DNA from 3 places in the Pantoea sp. X-Soil-YNGN-785 genome. Region 3 is predicted to be linked to each of the others. Evidence: predicted binding sites of a transcription regulator. Region 3 holds the regulator's gene; each other region holds the start of a gene.
The links. The regulator ArgR, encoded in region 3, controls arginine synthesis, uptake and breakdown. The targets are predictions, from matches to a motif close to ANTGAATAAAAATACANT.
Positions count from the first base shown of each region.

Region 1: the regulator ArgR is predicted to act here: its motif matches at 3,802-3,819, upstream of argF (ornithine carbamoyltransferase).
Region 2: the regulator ArgR is predicted to act here: its motif matches at 3,838-3,855, upstream of argC (N-acetyl-gamma-glutamyl-phosphate reductase).

Region 1 covers NZ_AP035942.1:513,853-519,908, forward strand. The annotation lists gene lplT (lysophospholipid transporter LplT) at 1-534, shown strand, start outside; gene ridA (2-iminobutanoate/2-iminopropanoate deaminase) at 584-970, opposite strand; gene pyrI (aspartate carbamoyltransferase regulatory subunit) at 1,043-1,507, opposite strand; gene pyrB (aspartate carbamoyltransferase) at 1,519-2,454, opposite strand; gene argF (ornithine carbamoyltransferase) at 2,772-3,779, opposite strand; gene rraB (ribonuclease E inhibitor RraB) at 3,940-4,362, shown strand; gene miaE (tRNA isopentenyl-2-thiomethyl-A-37 hydroxylase MiaE) at 4,417-5,178, shown strand; gene AC6I8E_RS02300 (GNAT family N-acetyltransferase) at 5,214-5,726, opposite strand; gene AC6I8E_RS02305 (valine--tRNA ligase) at 5,803-6,056, opposite strand, start outside.
Region 2 covers NZ_AP035942.1:3,838,983-3,845,038, reverse strand. The annotation lists gene ppc (phosphoenolpyruvate carboxylase) at 1-2,290, opposite strand, end outside; gene argE (acetylornithine deacetylase) at 2,643-3,791, opposite strand; gene argC (N-acetyl-gamma-glutamyl-phosphate reductase) at 3,959-4,963, shown strand; gene argB (acetylglutamate kinase) at 4,978-5,754, shown strand; gene AC6I8E_RS17910 (argininosuccinate synthase) at 5,779-6,056, shown strand, end outside.
Region 3 covers NZ_AP035942.1:3,515,065-3,521,120, reverse strand. The annotation lists gene yhcN (peroxide/acid stress response protein YhcN) at 27-290, opposite strand; gene AC6I8E_RS16325 (YdgH/BhsA/McbA-like domain containing protein) at 384-650, opposite strand; gene yhcN (peroxide/acid stress response protein YhcN) at 734-997, opposite strand; gene argR (transcriptional regulator ArgR) at 1,472-1,942, opposite strand; gene mdh (malate dehydrogenase) at 2,383-3,321, shown strand; gene mscM (miniconductance mechanosensitive channel MscM) at 3,371-6,056, opposite strand, start outside.

The sequences.
Region 1 (6,056 bases), 970 kb from region 3:
CTGCTCGGTACCAGTCTGTTCTGGGGCGCAGGCGTGACGCTGCGTTTCCTGCTGGTGCTGTGGGTGCCGGTGGCGCTGGGCATCAATGACAACACCACGCCAACCACGCTGAATGCGATGGTGGCGATCGGCATTGTGATTGGCGCGGCGGCGGCGGCGAAGCTGGTCACGCTGGAGACCGTGCGTCGCTGCATGCCAGCTGGTGTGCTGATTGGCGTGATGGTGGTGGTCTTCGCGCTGCAGCACTCCCTGATGAATGCTTATCCGGTGCTGATGCTGATTGGTGCGCTGGGCGGTTTCTTTGTGGTGCCGCTGAATGCGCTGCTGCAGGCGCGCGGCAAAGAGAGCGTCGGGTCAGGCAATGCGATTGCGGTTCAGAACCTGGGCGAGAACAGCGCCATGCTGATCATGCTGGGGCTCTATACGCTGGCGATTAAGGCGGGAGCCCCTGCGGTGGCGACGGGCGTCGGTTTTGGCGTGCTGTTTGCGCTGGCGATTACGGTGCTGTGGCTGTGGCGACCGGCTAAGCGGTAACAAATTCGCCGCCTCTCTCCGGCTTACGCGGGAAGAGGCGGCGTGAGGCTTAGCGACGGACGGCAATCGCTTCGATTTCGATCTTCACATCTTTTGGCAGACGCGCCACTTCGACACAGGAACGCGCCGGGAAGTTAGCTTCATGCTCGGTGAAAAACGCTTCATAGGTCGCGTTGACCGTGGCGAAATCATTCAGGTCCTTCACGAACACCGTGGTCTTCACGATGTCACCCACCTTCAGACCCGCGGCTTCAACAATCGCCTTCACATTTTCCAGTGACTGACGCGCCTGTGCGGCAATGTCATCTGCCACCTGGCCAGTCGCCGGATCGACCGGGATCTGACCTGAGGTGATGATCATGCTGCCCAGATCGACACCCTGAACATAGGGACCGATAGCGGCAGGGGCTTTTTCAGTACTGATTTCACGAGACATCATGGCTCCTTTGATTATGTCGTCAGGCGGCGATGCCGCCGGTGTTGCCCATTATAAGGTCGGGCAGGGCGATTACCAGTGACCCAGCACCACATGACGGGCGAACTCTTTCTCGCAATATTTGCACTTCAGATGCACATCGTCGGCACGCTGCTTCACGGCAAAGCTGGAGAAGACCGGCTCGCTGCGGCTGATGCAGTTGCTGTTGGGGCAGGTCAGCACCCGTTCAACGTGATCCGGCAGCGTCGGGGCGATCTTCGCTACCACTTCGTAGTCGTCGATGCGGTTAACCGTGGCGTGCGGCGCATAGACCGCCAGCTGATTTACCTGATCGTCGGTGAGAAAGGTGTTCTCAATTTTGATCAGATCTTTGCGGCCCATCTCGCCCGACGGCAGATTCAGACCGATGGTAATGCGCTGATCGGTTTCGGTCAGCCGGAACAGGGAGAGCAGTTTAAAACCGATCTGCGCCGGAATATGGTCGATGACCGTGCCGCGTTTGATCGCTTCGACCTGCAATTTGTTGTCCTGCGTCATGGGGGTTCTCCTTACAGGGCGAGTTCGCTGTTTAAAACCAGTGCCAGCAGAGCCTGGCGCGCATAGATGCCGTTACCCGCCTGCTGGAAATACCAGGCATACGGGGTTTTATCGACATCGGTGGTGATCTCGTCGATGCGCGGCAGCGGGTGCAGCACCTTCATGTTGTCGCGCGCTGTGCTGAGGTCGGCAGCGCGCAGAATGAACTGTGCTTTAACGTTGGCATATTCGGACGGGTCGAGCCGCTCTTTCTGCACCCGGGTCATGTAGAGGATATCGAGCTGCGGCATCACCTCTTCAAAACTGTCGTGCCGTGACCAGGCGATGTTCTTCTCATCCAGCATGTCGGTGATATAGGCCGGCATCGCCAGCGCATCGGGTGCGATGAAAAAGAAACGGTTGCCATCAAATTTCGCCAGCGCCTGTGTCAGGGAGTGCACGGTACGGCCATACTTCAGGTCGCCGACCATCGCCACATTCAGCTGATTAAGACGGCTCTGCGTCTCCTGAATGGTGAAGAGATCGAGCAGCGTCTGGGTCGGATGCTGGTTTGCGCCGTCACCGGCATTAAGAATCGGGATGCCGCCGGAGAACTCGGTCGCCAGTCGCGCCGCGCCCTCCTGCGGATGACGCATCACGATCGCATCAACGTAGGTGCCGATGACGGAAATGGTGTCGGCCAGGGTTTCGCCTTTCTTGCCCAGCGAAGTATTACTGCCATCTGCAAAGCCCACCGCTGACGCGCCCAGGCGATGGATCGCAGTTTCAAACGACAGGCGGGTACGGGTCGAGGCCTCAAAGAAGCAGCTGGCGATAACCTTGTGCTTCAGCAGTTCCGGCTGCGGATGGGCTTTCAACTTTGCGGCGGTGTGCAGCGCCAGTTCCAGCTCTTCACGACTGAGGTCGTTGATTGAAATAATGTGCTTGCGATATAGCGGGTTAGGCATAGCTCTCTCCTCTGCGCGGCCGGATTGCGGACAAAAAAAAGCCCCTCATTAAGGGGCTTTTTTAAGATCGGGTCGATGACCGAAAGAAACAGCAGCGCCGCCTGCGGTCAGGCGTGATTGAGCGTTAAATTGTCCGCTGTGCTGTCGCATATTTCCTCCGGCAAATTGGGCCGCATTATACCCGTTCGTGGTGGGGCGGCAAGAGGAAAACGTTTGCGCCTCGGTAGCAGCTAAGCGCGCATGGGCCGTCAGACGGGTGACGCGCTCTTCACCAGCGGACGTGACTCAGCGTCCTCAGCCCGTCTGAACCTCTTCGATCAGCGTTGGCCCAGCGTGGCGACCATCACCGCTTTAATGGTGTGCATCCGGTTCTCGGCCTGGTCAAACACAATGCTATGCGGCGACTCAAATACCTCGTTGCTCACTTCCATGCCGTTGGGCAGATCGTACTGCTCTGCCATCTGCTGGCCCAGTGTGGTCTGGTCATCGTGGAAAGCGGGCAGGCAGTGCAGGAATTTCACCAGCGGATTACCGGTCAGATCGAGCATCGCCCGGTTGACCTGATAGTCACGCAGCAGGGCAATACGCTCGGCCCAGACTTCTTTGGCTTCGCCCATCGACACCCAGACGTCGGTGTAGATAAAGTCAGCGCCTTTTACGCCATCAGCAATATCTTCGGTGAGGGTAATTTTGCCACCGGTCTGCTGTGCAGCGTCGCGGCACTGCGCCACCAGTTCGTCCTCTGGCCAGCAGCTCTTCGGTGCCACCAGACGCAGATCCAGACCGACCTGAGCGGCGGCTTCCAGCATGGTGTTACCCATGTTGTTGCGCGCATCGCCCACATAAACCAGCGTCATCTCGCTGAGTTTTTTGCCCGGCAGATGCTCCTGCATGGTCAGCAGGTCGGCCAGCAACTGGGTTGGGTGAAACTCGGTGGTCAGACCGTTCCACACCGGCACACCGGCGTGTTCTGCCAGCGTCTCCACCAGCTCCTGACCGTAACCGCGATACTGAATGCCATCGTACATGCGGCCCAGCACCCGCGCCGTGTCGCGCATTGACTCTTTATGGCCGATCTGACTGCCACTCGGGCCGAGATAAGTGACGTTTGCACCCTGATCGTAAGCGGCAACTTCGAAAGAGCATCGGGTACGGGTCGAGTCTTTTTCGAAGATGAGCGCGATGTTTTTGCCTTTCAGATACTGCACTTCGCTGGCGCTTTTTTTCGCCTGTTTCAACTCAGCGGACAGGGAAAGCAGGTGATCAATTTCGGCGGGGGTAAAATCCAGAAGCCTGAGGAAATGGCGCTGATACAGTTGACTCATACAACACTCCGGTAATCATTAAAATGAATTAAAATTCAATTTAACCGTATGAATATTCATTTTCAAGTCTGGAGCTAATAAACTTTTCGTTTTGTGTAGTGGCGCGACAGGCAGTGTGGGAAAATAATTGATTATTGCCGAACTCAGAGAGGACATTGTCATGGCATATGAAGCATTACTGGAAGAGCAGCAGGAAGAGACACGGCAGATTATCGAAGAGCTGCTGGAGGATGGCAGCGATCCTGATGCGCTCTATACCATCGAGCATCATCTCTCATGCAATAATTTTGATTCACTGGAAAAAGCCGCGGTTGATGCATTCAAGCTGGGTTATGAAGTGACCGAGCCGGAAGAGCTGGAGCTGGAAGATGGCACCACCGTGATGTGCGTCGACATCATCAGCGAATCTGCGCTGAAGCCTGAACTGATTGATGTGCAGGTTGAGCAGCTGGTGAACCTGATTGGTAAGTACAACGTCGACTACGACGGCTGGGGCACCTATTTCGAAGACCCTGATGCCGAAGATGAAGACGAAGATGACGACGCCATCGAAGATGAAGATGATGATGGTATTCGCCACTAAGTAGCCGGGGCGGAGCGTTCTCCGCCTGTCACTTCTGCCACCCCTTTTGACATCATGAATTACGCACCCTTACTTGAACCGATCTATCAGTTTCTGCACTGCCGCACGCCACAGGCCTGGATTGACGAGGCGCGCAAGCCGGAAAACCTGACTCTGCTGTTAACCGACCATCTGGTGTGCGAGCTGAAAGCTGCCCAGACCGCGGTGTGGCTGATCCGCAAATATGTCGCCGACAAACCCAGCGGCGACGCCATTCTGGCGTGGCTGAAGCCCTATGAAGATTTTATTTTCCGCGAAGATGGCGACAGCGACTTTATCAACGCCCATAAGAACCTGACAAAAAGCGTTATTGTGCGCAATGCGCTGCCGTGGGCGGATGAGCTGGTGGAGAAGATGGTGCTGCTGATTAAAGAGGAGCTGCATCACTTCTATCAGGTGTGGGAAATTATGCAGTCGCGTGGGCTGGTCTATCATAAGATTACTTCCAGCCGCTATGCCAAATCGCTGCTGCGCGAAGTGACCACCCATGAGCCGGAAACGCTGGTGGATAAGCTGATTTGTGGCGCTTACATTGAGGCGCGATCCTGCGAGCGTTTCGCCAGCCTGGCACCGTATCTTGATGATGAACTGGCGAAGTTCTATATTTCGCTGCTGCGCTCCGAAGCGCGGCATTATCAGGACTATTTAATGCTGGCGGCACAGATTGCCGGTAAAGATATCGCGCCGCGGGTTCAGGCGATTGGCGTGACAGAAGGGCGGTTAATCAGCGAACCCGACAACGAATTACGTTTTCACAGTGGCGTTCCCGCCTTCTGATCCGGCTGCACGGGCGGGGCGGGCAGCCCCGTCTGTCACAGTAGTTTCAGCATCCGCACTTCGCAGTCGACATGGCCGGTGCAGCCCATCGCGCTATCGATATGCTCAAAGCCCAGCGACTCATAGAGTTTAATCGCTCGCGTCAGGCTGGCGGTGGTTTCCAGATAGCAGCGACGGAAGCCGTGGCTGCGTGCATATTCTATCGCCCTCAGCGCCAGCTCGCGCGCCAGGCCCTGACCGCGCACCTCTGGAAGGAAGTACATCTTTTGCAGTTCGCAGATATCGGGCGCGCTGCAGGCGAGAGGTGCAACCCCGCCGCCGCCGACCACTTTGCCCTGATACTCCACAATCCAGTAGGCGCTCTGTTCTGCACTGTAGAGCTCAAACAGCTGGTCGAGCTGCGGATCGGAGACGGTGTAGCCCTTGTCAGCCGTCAGGCCGAACTCCGCAGAAACATCACGGATCACCTGGGCAATATGCGGATTATCGGCGGCCGTAATTGGCCGCACCTGGAGGTCAAAACGCGGGATGGTACTGGTCGTCATCATCTCTTCCGGATTTGTACGAGGTCAATAAAAAAGCCGGGCAAGCCCGGCTTTATGAATAAGCTGTCAGCTAAGACGCTTACAATGCCGCAATGACCGCCTGCTGTTCAATCAGTTTTGCTTTTGATTGTTGCAGGTCTGCCACGCGTTCGCGCTCTTTCGCGACGACCGCTTCCGGCGCACGTGACACAAAGCCTTCGTTTGCCAGCTTGGTCTCAATCTTCTCGATCTCGACATCCAGCTTAACCAGCTCTTTCGCCAGACGCTCCAGCTCGGCGGTTTTATCCACCAGATCTGCCATCGGGATCAGCAGCTCTGCGCCTTCAACCAGTT
Region 2 (6,056 bases), 320 kb from region 3:
GGCGGGTAGAGAAGAACGGCCAGTCGCGGCACATCGCTTCCAGTTGATCCTGATGACCGGCCGCCATCGCCTGCTGCAGGGCAGCACCGGCACCGAGCCAGGCAGGCAGCATCAGACGGTTCTGCGTCCAGGCAAAAATCCATGGGATCGCACGCAGCGACTCCACGCCACCGGTAGGACGGCGTTTGGCCGGACGTGAGCCGAGCGGTAATTTGCCCAGTTCCTGCTCCGGCGTCGCCGAACGGAAGTAGGGGACGAAGTCCGCATTTTCACGCACATACCCGCGATACATTGCGCAGGAGTCAGCAGAGAGCTGATCCATAATGTCGCGCCATTCGCGTTCTGGCTCCGGTGGTGGCATCAGGTTCGCTTCCAGAATCGCGCCGGTGTAGAGCGACAGGCTGGCGATCGTCACGGCTGGTAAGCCATATTTAAAGCGGATCATCTCGCCCTGTTCGGTCACACGCAGACCGCCGCGCAGGCTGCCTGGCGGTTGTGACAGCAGTGCGGCATGCGCGGGCGCGCCGCCACGGCCAATGCTGCCGCCGCGTCCGTGGAACAGCGTCAGGGAAATCCCGGCTTTTTCGCAGGTTTTAATCAGCGCATCCTGTGCCTGATACTGCGCCCAGCTGGCGGCCATCACACCGGCATCTTTCGCCGAGTCAGAATAGCCAATCATCACCATCTGTTTGCCCTGAATAAAGCCGCGATACCAGTCGATGCTCAGTAACTGGCTCATCACGTCATTTGCGTTGTTCAGGTCATCCAGTGTTTCAAACAGCGGTGCAACCGGCATTGCATAGCCGATACCCGCTTCTTTCAGCAGTAGATGCACGGCCAGCACGTCGGAAGGGGTTTTCGCCATCGAAATAACATAAGCGGCGATAGAGCCTTGTGGCGCTTCAGCCGCAACGCGACAGGTCTCCAGCACTTCACGCGTCTCATCGCTGGGTTCCCAGCTGCGTGGCAGCAACGGGCGCTTGGAGTTCAGTTCACGGATCAGGAAGGCCTGTTTGTCCGCTTCGGACCAGCTTTCATAATCGCCGAGGCCCAGGTAACGGGTGACTTCAGCAATCGCCTCTGTATGGCGGGTACTTTCCTGACGCAGATCGATACGCACCAGCGGCACGCCGAAGCATTTCACGCGGCGCAGCGTATCGAGCAACTGACCGTTGGCAATAATGCCCATGCCACACTGTTGCAGTGACTGATAGATGGCATACAACGGGTCCCACAGCTGATCGTTGGAGACCAGCAAATCGGCCGGACGCGGCAGACGCTCACCTTTCAGGCGGCGTTCCAGGAATGACTGGGTAGACATTAACTGGCTGCGCAGGCGTTTCAGGATTACGCGATAAGGTTCCAGCGCTTCCGGATCGCCGCTGAGCTCGCGGATCTCTTCGCTGCACTCGGACATCGACAGCTCGGAGATCAGCACGCCGATATCACGCAGGAACAGATCTGTGGCTTTCCAGCGGCTTAGCTGCATCACATGGCGGGTAATGGAGGCTGTGACGTTCGGGTTACCGTCGCGGTCGCCACCCATCCATGAGGTGAACTGAACCGGCACGAAATCAACCGGCAGCTTAATGCCAAAGGCCTCTTCGACCTGCTCATTCAGCTCACGCAGGAAGGCGGGAACGCCTTCCCACAGGCTGTTTTCCACGACGGCGAAGCCCCATTTGGCTTCGTCGACGGGGGTCGGACGATATTTGCGGATCTCATCGGTGTGCCACGCCTGTGCCACCAGCTGACGCAGACGGCGCATAATCTGGTTACGCTCGTAGTCGGAGACGTCGCTGTGGTCGAGCTGTTTCAGACAGCTGTTCACTTCAACCAGCTTGTGAATCAGCGTACGACGGGTGATTTCGGTCGGGTGCGCAGTCAGCACCAGCTCCAGCGACAGCGACTCAATGGCCGCCAGAATGTCGGTTTCGCTGATATCTTTCTGCTGCTTCAGGGTATTAAAGGTCTTTTTCAGCAGTTCAGGATGGTTTTCACCTTCGCCGCTCTGCGAGATGGTCTGATACTGCTCCGCCACGTTGGTGAGGTTCAGAAACTGACTGAATGCGCGTGCAACCGGCAGAAGCTCCTCGTTGGAGAGGTTCTGCAGCGTATTGAGCAGCTCTTTACGATGAGTATCATTGCCTGCACGGGATGACTTGGAGAGCTTACGGATGGTTTCCACCTGGTCGAGGATATTCTCTCCCAGTGCATCCTTAATCGTATCCCCGAGCAGTTTGCCGAGCATACTGACATTACTTCGCATTGCGGAATATTGTTCGTTCATTGGACCCTGACACCCTTATCGTCTTTAAAAACTTCTACACCCGACCTTTCAGGCAGCAAAAAATCAGCAACATCGTGTTCCCGATAATCTACAGGGAACCGCCTCCGTTGCCGCCTGTCCGCATTCTGAAACGTTCTGGATAATCACCCGGTGGGCATAACATCGTCTTTTATCTAGCCACGTAATGTTGCGTTCGTCAAATGCGTTAAAGTGTGCTGAAGATGGCGCTAACTAACGGAAATTCACAGAATTTATCGGGAAGGAAGCGGGATAAGTTATTCTTATTGTTAAATCCCGCAGAATGAGGGGGCATTTTGCTGTTAATACAGTGAAATGCCCCATTTACTGTCAATCAGTGACAAAAATGCTGCACAACCTGACTGATAAGTGCCCGCGTCGGCTTAATAAATGCCGTATCGATAAATTCATCTGGCTGGTGTGCCTGATTAATCGAACCCGGACCCAGGACCAGCGTCGGGCAGAGCTGCTGAATAAACGGCGCTTCGGTGCAGTAGTTCACTATCTCCGTTGGCGTACCCAGCAATTTCTCTACCACGCTCACCAGCTCATGATTAGCCGGACACTCATAGCCTGGAATCGGCGGATGCAGTTCGGCCACCGTGACACGGCCCGGCCAGCGGGCGCTCACTGGTGCCAGCGCCTCGTTCAGTAACCCATCCAGCTCGCTCAGCGACAGGCCCGGCAGCGGTCGGATATCCATATGCAGTTCACAACAGGCGCAGATACGGTTAGCAGCGTCGCCGCCATGAATATGACCGAAATTCATGGTGGGATAGGGGATGGCAAAGCCGTCATGGTGATAACGTTCCTGCAGCGTGTTGCGCAGTTGCATCAGGTGGGTGATCGACTCATGCATGAGTTCAATGGCGTTGACGCCACGCGCCGGATCGCTGGAATGGCCCGATTTCCCTTCAATACGAATCACATTCGACAGATGGCCTTTATGTGCACGCACCGGTTTCAGCGAGGTCGGTTCACCGATGATGGCGCAGTCGGGACGCAGTTGCGTTGATTCCGAGAAATATTTGGCACCCGCCATGGTGGTTTCTTCATCGGCCGTGGCGAGGATATAGAGCGGCTTACTCAGCGTACTGACATCCACATCGCGCAGCGTATCGAGAATAAAGGCGAAAAAGCCTTTCATGTCTGCCGTGCCCAGACCATAGAGCTTGTTGTCGTGCTCGGTCAGGGTAAAGGGATCGCGCGTCCAGCGGCCATCGTCAAAGGGAACGGTATCCGTATGACCCGCTAACAGCAGGCCGCCCGCTCCACTGCCGGTTCGCGCCAGCATGTTAAATTTATTGCGGGTGCCGGGCACCGGCTGCACTTCAACGCTAAAGCCAAGGTCGCGGAACCAGCCGGCCAGCAAATTGATTAAAGTTTCATTACTCTGATCCAGCGCGGCATCGGTTGCACTGATCGACGGTGTGGCGATTAACTGGCTGTACAGTTCAATAAAAGGCGGTAATTTTGTCTTCACTGTTGGCGGTCCTTGGGTTAGGATGTATCCATATTCATGCAGTAATAGTGAATAAAAATACATTAACGTCCTCTGCAAGGGAACCTTAAATCACTGCAGATGACAGGGTGGGTAACGGGGCAAGGCCGCGACCCGGAACGTGCGACTGTAAAAAGGGTTACAGCCTGATGTTGAATACGCTGATCGTTGGTGCCAGTGGTTACGCTGGTGTTGAGCTTGCCACCTTCCTGAATCGCCATCCACATATCAACATAACCGCTTTGGCGGTTTCGGCGCAAAGCCCTGATGCCGGCAAGCGCCTGTCCGATCTCCATCCGCAGCTGAAAGGCGTGGTGGATTTACCGCTGCAGCCGCTGAGCAGCGCGGCGGAGTGGGCAGACAAAGTGGATGTCGTGTTCCTGGCGACGGCCCACGAAGTCAGCCACGATCTGGCCCCGGAATTTCTCAAGGCTGGCTGTGTGGTATTCGACCTGTCGGGTGCGTTCCGCGTGAACGACGCTGATTTTTACACCCGTTTCTACGGTTTCACGCATCAGCATGGCGACTGGCTCGATAAAGCCGTTTACGGCCTGGCGGAATATCAGCATGAGAAAATTCAGCAGGCGCAACTGGTGGCGGTACCCGGTTGCTACCCGACCGCTGCTCAGCTGGCTCTGAAACCTCTGGTGGATGCAGGACTGTTAAACGATGCGCAGTGGCCGGTTATCAACGCCACCAGCGGCGTGAGCGGTGCCGGACGTAAAGCGAATGTCGGCACCAGCTTCTGCGAAGTGAGCCTGCAGCCTTACGGGCTGTTCAATCATCGTCACCACCCGGAAATTGTCGCGCACCTCGGTACGCCAGTAATCTTCACTCCGCACCTGGGGAGCTTCCCGCGCGGTATCCTGGCCACCATCACCTGCCGTCTGAAAGCGGGTGTCAGCCGCGAAGATATCGCTGCCGTCTTCCATCGTGCCTATGACGACAAGCCGCTGGTACGCCTCTACGATAAGGGCGTACCGGCGCTGAAAGCCGTTGTCGGCCTGCCTTACTGCGATATCGGTTTTGAAGTGCAGGACGAGCATCTGATTGTTGTAGCAGCCGAAGATAATCTGCTGAAAGGGGCGGCATCGCAGGCAGTACAGTGCCTGAACATCCGGTTCGGCTTCCCTGAAACGCAGTCACTGATTTAACGGATAACTAAACCATGACCAATCCATTGATTATTAAGCTGGGCGGTGTGCTGTTAGACAGCGAAGAAGCGCTGTCGCGCTTGTTTGAAGCATTGCTTAACTATCGTAGCGCTCATCAGCGTCCGCTGATCATCGTCCACGGCGGCGGCTGCCTGGTTGATGAACTGATGAAAAAGCTGGCGCTGCCGGTGATGAAGAAAAATGGCCTGCGCGTCACCCCGGCCGATCAGATCGACATCATCACGGGTGCGCTGGCGGGAACCGCGAATAAAACGCTGCTGGCCTGGGCAAAAAAATCGGGCATTAACGCGGTAGGCCTTTGCCTGGGCGATGCAGGCATCGTCAATGTCGCCCCGTTTGATGAAGAACTCGGCCATGTTGGCCACGCAACGCCGGGCGATCCGGCGCTGCTGAACGCCCTGCTGGCGGCCGGTTATATGCCAGTAGTCAGCTCGATTGGTATTACTGACAGCGGCGACCTGATGAACGTCAACGCGGATCAGGCAGCGACCGCACTGGCCTCGACGCTGGGCGCTGATCTGGTTCTGTTGTCAGACGTTAGTGGTATTCTCGACGGCAAAGGTCAGCGCATCGAAGAGATGACCGCCGATAAAGCCGAGCAGCTGATTACCCAGGGCATTATTACCGACGGCATGATTGTGAAAGTACACGCTGCGCTGGATGCGGCACGTACGCTGGGCCGCCCGGTGGATATTGCCAGCTGGCGTCACGCTGAGCGGCTGCCTGACCTGTTTAACGGCGTGTCGATTGGCACCCGGATTCTCGCTTAACGACTCTGATTCAAGGATTACGAAATGCAAACGCAAAACATCAAAAAAATCGTTCTGGCTTACTCCGGTGGTCTTGATACGTCAGCCATCATTCCATGGCTGAAAGAGAACTACGGCGGCTGTGAAGTGGTCGCTTTCGTGGCAGACATCGGTCAGGAGCGTGGCGATCTGGAAGGTGTGGAGAAGAAAGCGCTGCAGTCTGGCGCATCTGAATGTCACGTGGTTGACCTGCGTGAAGAGTTCATCAGCGACTACGTTTATCCGGTGCTGCAGACCGGTGCGCTGTATGAAGGCACCTATCT
Region 3 (6,056 bases):
GGGTTCGTCATAGATCTGACGAGGAATTACTTATAAAGCTGTGCAGTGATGTGATAGCTATCACCGGTGCGCGCTTCAATGACTTTATAGGCGCTGGCACCCTGTTCATCCGCTTTCTGTGAAAGCTCAGCGCGGTAATCCATTGGGGATCCCCCGGTTCCACTGATGCTTACGGTGCCCGCAGGCTGCAGGTTCTGCGTCTGTTCGCTGGTGACCAGCTGTGCGGCTGATGCGCCGAACGCCATAACGGAAAGCAGACTGACTGTAGCGATGGTTGTTTTGATATTCATGATTATCTCCTCAATACATTCAACAACCTGCGGTTACTCGTAAGGGCCGGTCGTCGATATTTGTTATGCGCCTTCAGGCGTCATCACGGTTAATTATTTATAAAGCTCAGCGGTGACATGCCAGGTGTTGTCCTGGTTGTTTTCGATGATGCGATAATGGCTTGCGCCCTGTGCATCCGCTTTCTCTGACAGCACCTGACGGATATGCGTCTGGTCGCCGTTACGTCCACCAATGCTGATGGTCTGATTCATGGGCTGCAAACCCTGCGCCTGTTCATTTGATACCAGGCTGGCGGCGCTGGCACCCACTGAGAACAGGGACGCCAGACTAAGAGCAGCAATCGCTAATTTCATTTTCATGGTCAACTCTCCTGAAGATTTTGCTTCGGTCCTCCGGAGCGCAAAAAGGCGCGTCAGACAGAGAGCCGCTGGCATTATTGGGTTTAGTTATACAGCGCGGCGGTAGCGTGATAATTGCCGTTGTTGTAAGCCTCGATCACGCGATAGGCTTTTGCGCCCTGCTGATCCGCTTTGTCACTGAGCTTCTGTTTGATATCCATCGGGGAACCCGCGACGCCGCTGACACTGATGGTGCCAATAGCCTGCAGATCCTGTGCCTGTGCGGCATCGATAGATTCTGCTGCTACTGCACCAAATGAGAGTGCAGAGAAAATGCTCAGGGTAGCGATGGTAGTTTTTACGTTCATAGATATTTCCTCGTCGTCTATTTTTATCTTTCTAGTTAGTGTGATTTGCATCACGAAAAGAAGTATAGAACTAATAACGAGAGAAATTAATACCCGGCTAATAATGTTTTTTTGTGATTCTTTATCCTTATGCCTACTTTTAATAACTTAACGTTATAAAAACAGCATAAAAAATAGCCTTTACGGTGATTTTAATCAGAAAAACAGTGAGATAGATCACTTTAACGTTTAGTGCGAAACTATGAGGCGTATTGGACTGGAGTTTGATCTGGATCCGGGCAATGGTGCCGGATCACTGATGTAAAGCAGTGTAAAATAGCGCAGAAGGTTAAGCAGAGTAAGCGATCTGACCAGGAGTCAGGTGTATTAAAACTGGCTTATTAGTATTAAACAGCGGGGCAGTGTGCCGCAAAACGATGGGTAGAAAGAACAAACTGACGACCCGGGGCGGGATAGCAGGCCGTCAGTCAGCGATCAGAGTTCCTGTTCAAACAGGTTGAGGATCGCGCTGTGCAGCTGCTTAACCGTAAAGTCGCGCGCACGGGTAATAAAGATCGTGTCATCGCCAGCGATCGTGCCAAGAATCCCATGTGCTTTGCCCAGCGAATCCAGCATACGTGCAATCAGCTGTGCTGCACCCGGACTGGTATGAATCACCACCAGCGCATCGTTGTAGTCGATATCCAGTACCAGGTTTTTTAACGGGCTGGTGGTGGTCGGCACGCCCAGTTCAGCGGGCAGGCAATAGACCATTTCCATCCTGGCATTACGGGTGCGCACTGCGCCAAACTTGGTCAGCATCCGCGAGACTTTGGACTGATTGATATTTTCAAAGCCCTCATCCTGAAGCGCCTGAACAATTTCGCCCTGGGAACTGAATTTTTCTTCTTTTAATAAGGCTTTGAAAGCCTTGATCAGATCGTCTTGTTTCGATGGGTTTCGCATAGGTTACCAATAAATAGAGAGAATAACCGCGCATCCGCCCGCGGCAGAGTGGTGATTATGCATTTAAATGCATTTTTATGCAATCGGTCGATTGATGAGCAGAGTTCGGGTGGCTAGCGGGCGGCGATAATAGCAAATAAATCCGCTCAGACCAAAACCCCCGTCACAGCCCCGAAAGGCGAAGGTTGCAAAGTTGTTATATTATTGGTGGTGTAGTATCAGAAGTAGTAACAGAAAACGCACATAGCCGTTCTCTGTCTGACGACGGCAAAGTTGTCGGTCATTCAGGCGCAATGATAAGTAACTTTTGAATCCGGCGAGCAAGTGTGAAAACACGTAGAATTAACAGCGGATATTTATCATCGCCTGAGCAGTTGATTAAGGTCTGACACAGATAGAATTTCGGCCCATCTCTGCCCCACCTTAATAAGGAGTTAAGAATGAAAGTTGCCGTTCTCGGTGCCGCTGGCGGCATAGGCCAGGCGCTCGCACTTCTGCTCAAAACCCAGCTTCCCGCAGGTTCAGAACTCTCACTGTATGACATTGCGCCGGTTACGCCTGGCGTCGCCGTTGATCTCAGCCATATTCCTACTGCTGTCTCTATTGAAGGTTTTAGTGGAGAAGACGCCACGCCTGCCTTACAGGGTGCCGATGTGGTACTGATTTCTGCGGGCGTCGCACGTAAACCTGGTATGGATCGCGCTGACCTGTTTAATGTGAACGCAGGCATTGTTCGTAATCTGATTGAACAGGTTGCCACAACGGCCCCTAAAGCCTTGATTGGCGTTATTACCAATCCGGTCAATACCACTGTTGCCATTGCGGCAGAAGTGCTGAAAAAGCACGGCGTCTATGACAAAAATCGTCTGTTTGGCGTGACCACGCTGGACATTATTCGTGCTAACACCTTTGTGGCCGCGCTGAAAGGCAAGCAGCCGGATCAGGTGGAAGTCCCGGTGATTGGCGGCCACTCTGGCGTAACCATTCTGCCGCTGCTGTCACAGGTCAAAGGCGTCAGCTTCAGCGATCAGGAAGTGGCTGATTTAACCAAACGCATTCAGAATGCTGGCACAGAAGTCGTGGAAGCTAAAGCGGGTGGCGGATCGGCTACGTTGTCGATGGGCCAGGCGGCCGCGCGTTTTGGTTTGTCGCTGGTACGCGCGTTGAAGGGTGAAGCGAATGTTGTAGAGTGTGCTTACGTGGAAGGCGAGGGCGAATATGCCCGCTTCTTCTCTCAGCCGCTGCTGCTCGGTAAAAATGGCATTGCTGAACGCAGGCCAATTGGCACACTTAGCGCTTACGAACAGCAGGCGCTGTCAGGCATGCTCAATACGCTGAAGAAAGATATCGCTCAGGGTGAAGAGTTCGTTAAACAGTAACTGACGGCTCAGATCTGAAGTAACGCCCGGCTTTGCCGGGCGTTTTGCATTACAGGCCGCCAGATTTGTAGGCGCGGGCCGCGGGCGCACCGTTGCTGGCAGGCAGCTTCTTACCCAGCGTTTCCATGCGCATCTGGAACGGTGGGAACGGCATCTCGATACCGTGTTGCTCAAATCCGAGCAGAATCAGCTGGTGCAGTTCATGACGCAGCGGCATACGGTGCCCCATCTCTGCAGCATGTACCCTGATCTCAAACAACTGAATCCCCTGCTGCAGATCGACGAGGAACGCTTCCGGCGGTGGCGTATCAAGCACATAACTGCAGCGCTCGGCCGCCTGCACCAGAATGGTGGTTACCTGCTCACTGCTGACTTTGGCCGGGGCAGGGATAGTGAGTACCACCCGCGTTACGGAATCGGACAGCGACCAGTTAATAAACTGCTCGGTGATAAAGGCCTTGTTTGGCACGATGATCTCTTTGCGGTCCCAGTCGGTGATCGTGGTCGCACGCGTGTTGATCCGGGTAATACTGCCGGTCAGGTCGCGGATCGTCACGGTATCGCCGATACGAATCGGCTTTTCGAACAGGATAATCAGGCCAGAGATAAAGTTGGCAAAAATCTCCTGCAAGCCAAACCCCAGTCCCACACCCAGCGCAGCAACCAGCCACTGCAGTTTCGACCATTCAATACCAATCATCGAGAAACCAATCAGCCCGCCAATCAGCAGCAGCAGATATTTGGTCAGTGTAGTAATGGCGTAACCGGTACCCGGCGTCAGATTAAGATGCTGCAACAGTGCCAGCTCAAGCAGCGCGGGCATATTGCGCACCAGCTGAGTGGTGATGATAAACACCAGAATAGCAATCAGCACCGAACCCAGGGTAATTGGCTGAATCGACTCCACGCCCTGTACAGATGTACTGACATCCCACAGCTGAATATTCTCCAGGAAGCCGAAGGCCGAGTGAATTTCTGACCACAGCACGATCACCGAGACCAGGGCAATCAGCGTCAGGATAGAACGCACCAGCCGCAGCGACTGCGCACTGATCGCATCCAGATCAATCACCGGTTCTTCGATTTCAATCGCGTCGGTATTCAGCGCGCTTTGCTCTTTTTCTTCTTCACTGCGCGCCCGGTTAGCCAGCATATCGGCACGGCGCTGACGGGCGCGGTCAAATCCAAGACGGCGACGCTGAATCAGCATCCAGCGCCGGATAATGTGATAGATAACCAGCAGCAGAAACCAGATGGCGACGGAGGTTTCCAGTCGCGCCAGCAGCGCCTGCGCGGTTGCCAGATACCCTACAGCGGAGGCGAGGGCAGCCATCAGCGGCATGGCGATCATCAGGTTCCACAGCATCCGGTTCACTATGTTCTCGCCATTTCCCTCTTTATCGAGATAGAGCGGAATACCGGACCGCTTCAGGCTGACGGTAACAATGCTGATTGCTCCGCAGATCAGGATGAAACAGAGGCGACCCAGCGACGAGGAGAACTGCCGATCTTCCAGATTGCCAAAGGCGATTAGCAGCATAATCAGCGGCACAATCAGCCCGATGCTCAGCGAGTAGTAGCGCATGGCGCGCGCCACCCGGTTCTGCGGCCAGCGGAAATGCACAATGAACAGGCCATTCGGACGGGCAAAGGCGGCGCTGATCATAAATGCCCACAGCAGCGGCAGCGTGGCGGTAATGCCATCGCCAATCGCCACGGCGATAGGGTAGGGCCAGGCGTTCTGCAGGCCATAACCCAGTGCACCCCACAACACCGGCAGCGGCAGCGCCACCAGAATCGACCAGAACACGGTACGAATGGTCAGACGGAAACGATCCTGGGTGACCTTGCCGACTTTACTGGCAGAACGTTCAAGAAAGGCATTGAAGTGGCGGCGCGAGCTGATGCTAAAGCCGACCAGCAGCAACGCACCAATAATCGGCAGCACCGAATTGCGGCTGGTAAACATCATCGCCATCGCTTTGCCGAGCTGACCCAGCGTATCCAGCGACAGCAGGCGGGAAAGGTCTTTAGCCAGATCCAGCGGATAACTCAGACCGATCGGACTGACGTCAGCGGTCCAGAACAGATAGCGGTGCGTCGCGTCTTTGACTTCCGTCAGCGCATCCTGCAGCTGAGTGTTGCCGACCTTGAGCTTGGTGATCTCCAGAATCAGGGTGTCACAGCCGGAGATCAGGGAGTTGAGCAGTTCACGCTGGGTGCGTAGCTGCGCATCAAGAATACGCTTCTGTTCTGCGCTGAAGGGCTGACCATCGGCCTGCCGTCCTTTGCGCAGCGTCTCCTGACGCTCCAGCAGATCTTCATAATAGAGACGCTGCACGCGAAGCTGTGCCATCTCATTATCAATCTGCTGAGACTTAGGCATCTCTGGCAGACGTGCGACCTGCGCACGAAGCGCTTCGCCCAGCAGATTAGAGGCGCCCAGCCACTGCGACTGTTCTCTCAACGTAGAGAGCGCCTGACGGACCTGAATAATCTGGTTGGTGGCCAGCCGCTGCTGCGACGCCACCAGATCCATACGCTGCGCCTGCTGATTCAGCGCAACCGAGAGTTCGCGGTTAACCCGAAACTGATCGCTGATTGCTGGTGGCAGATCGCCGCTGTTTTCCGCCAGTTGCTCGGTGCGGGCGAGAGCGACTTCCGCTTCACGTTGCCGCTGATCGTTGAGCTGGTTGCGCAGCGCCTGCAGGTAGTTATCGAGCTGTGTCGCTTTA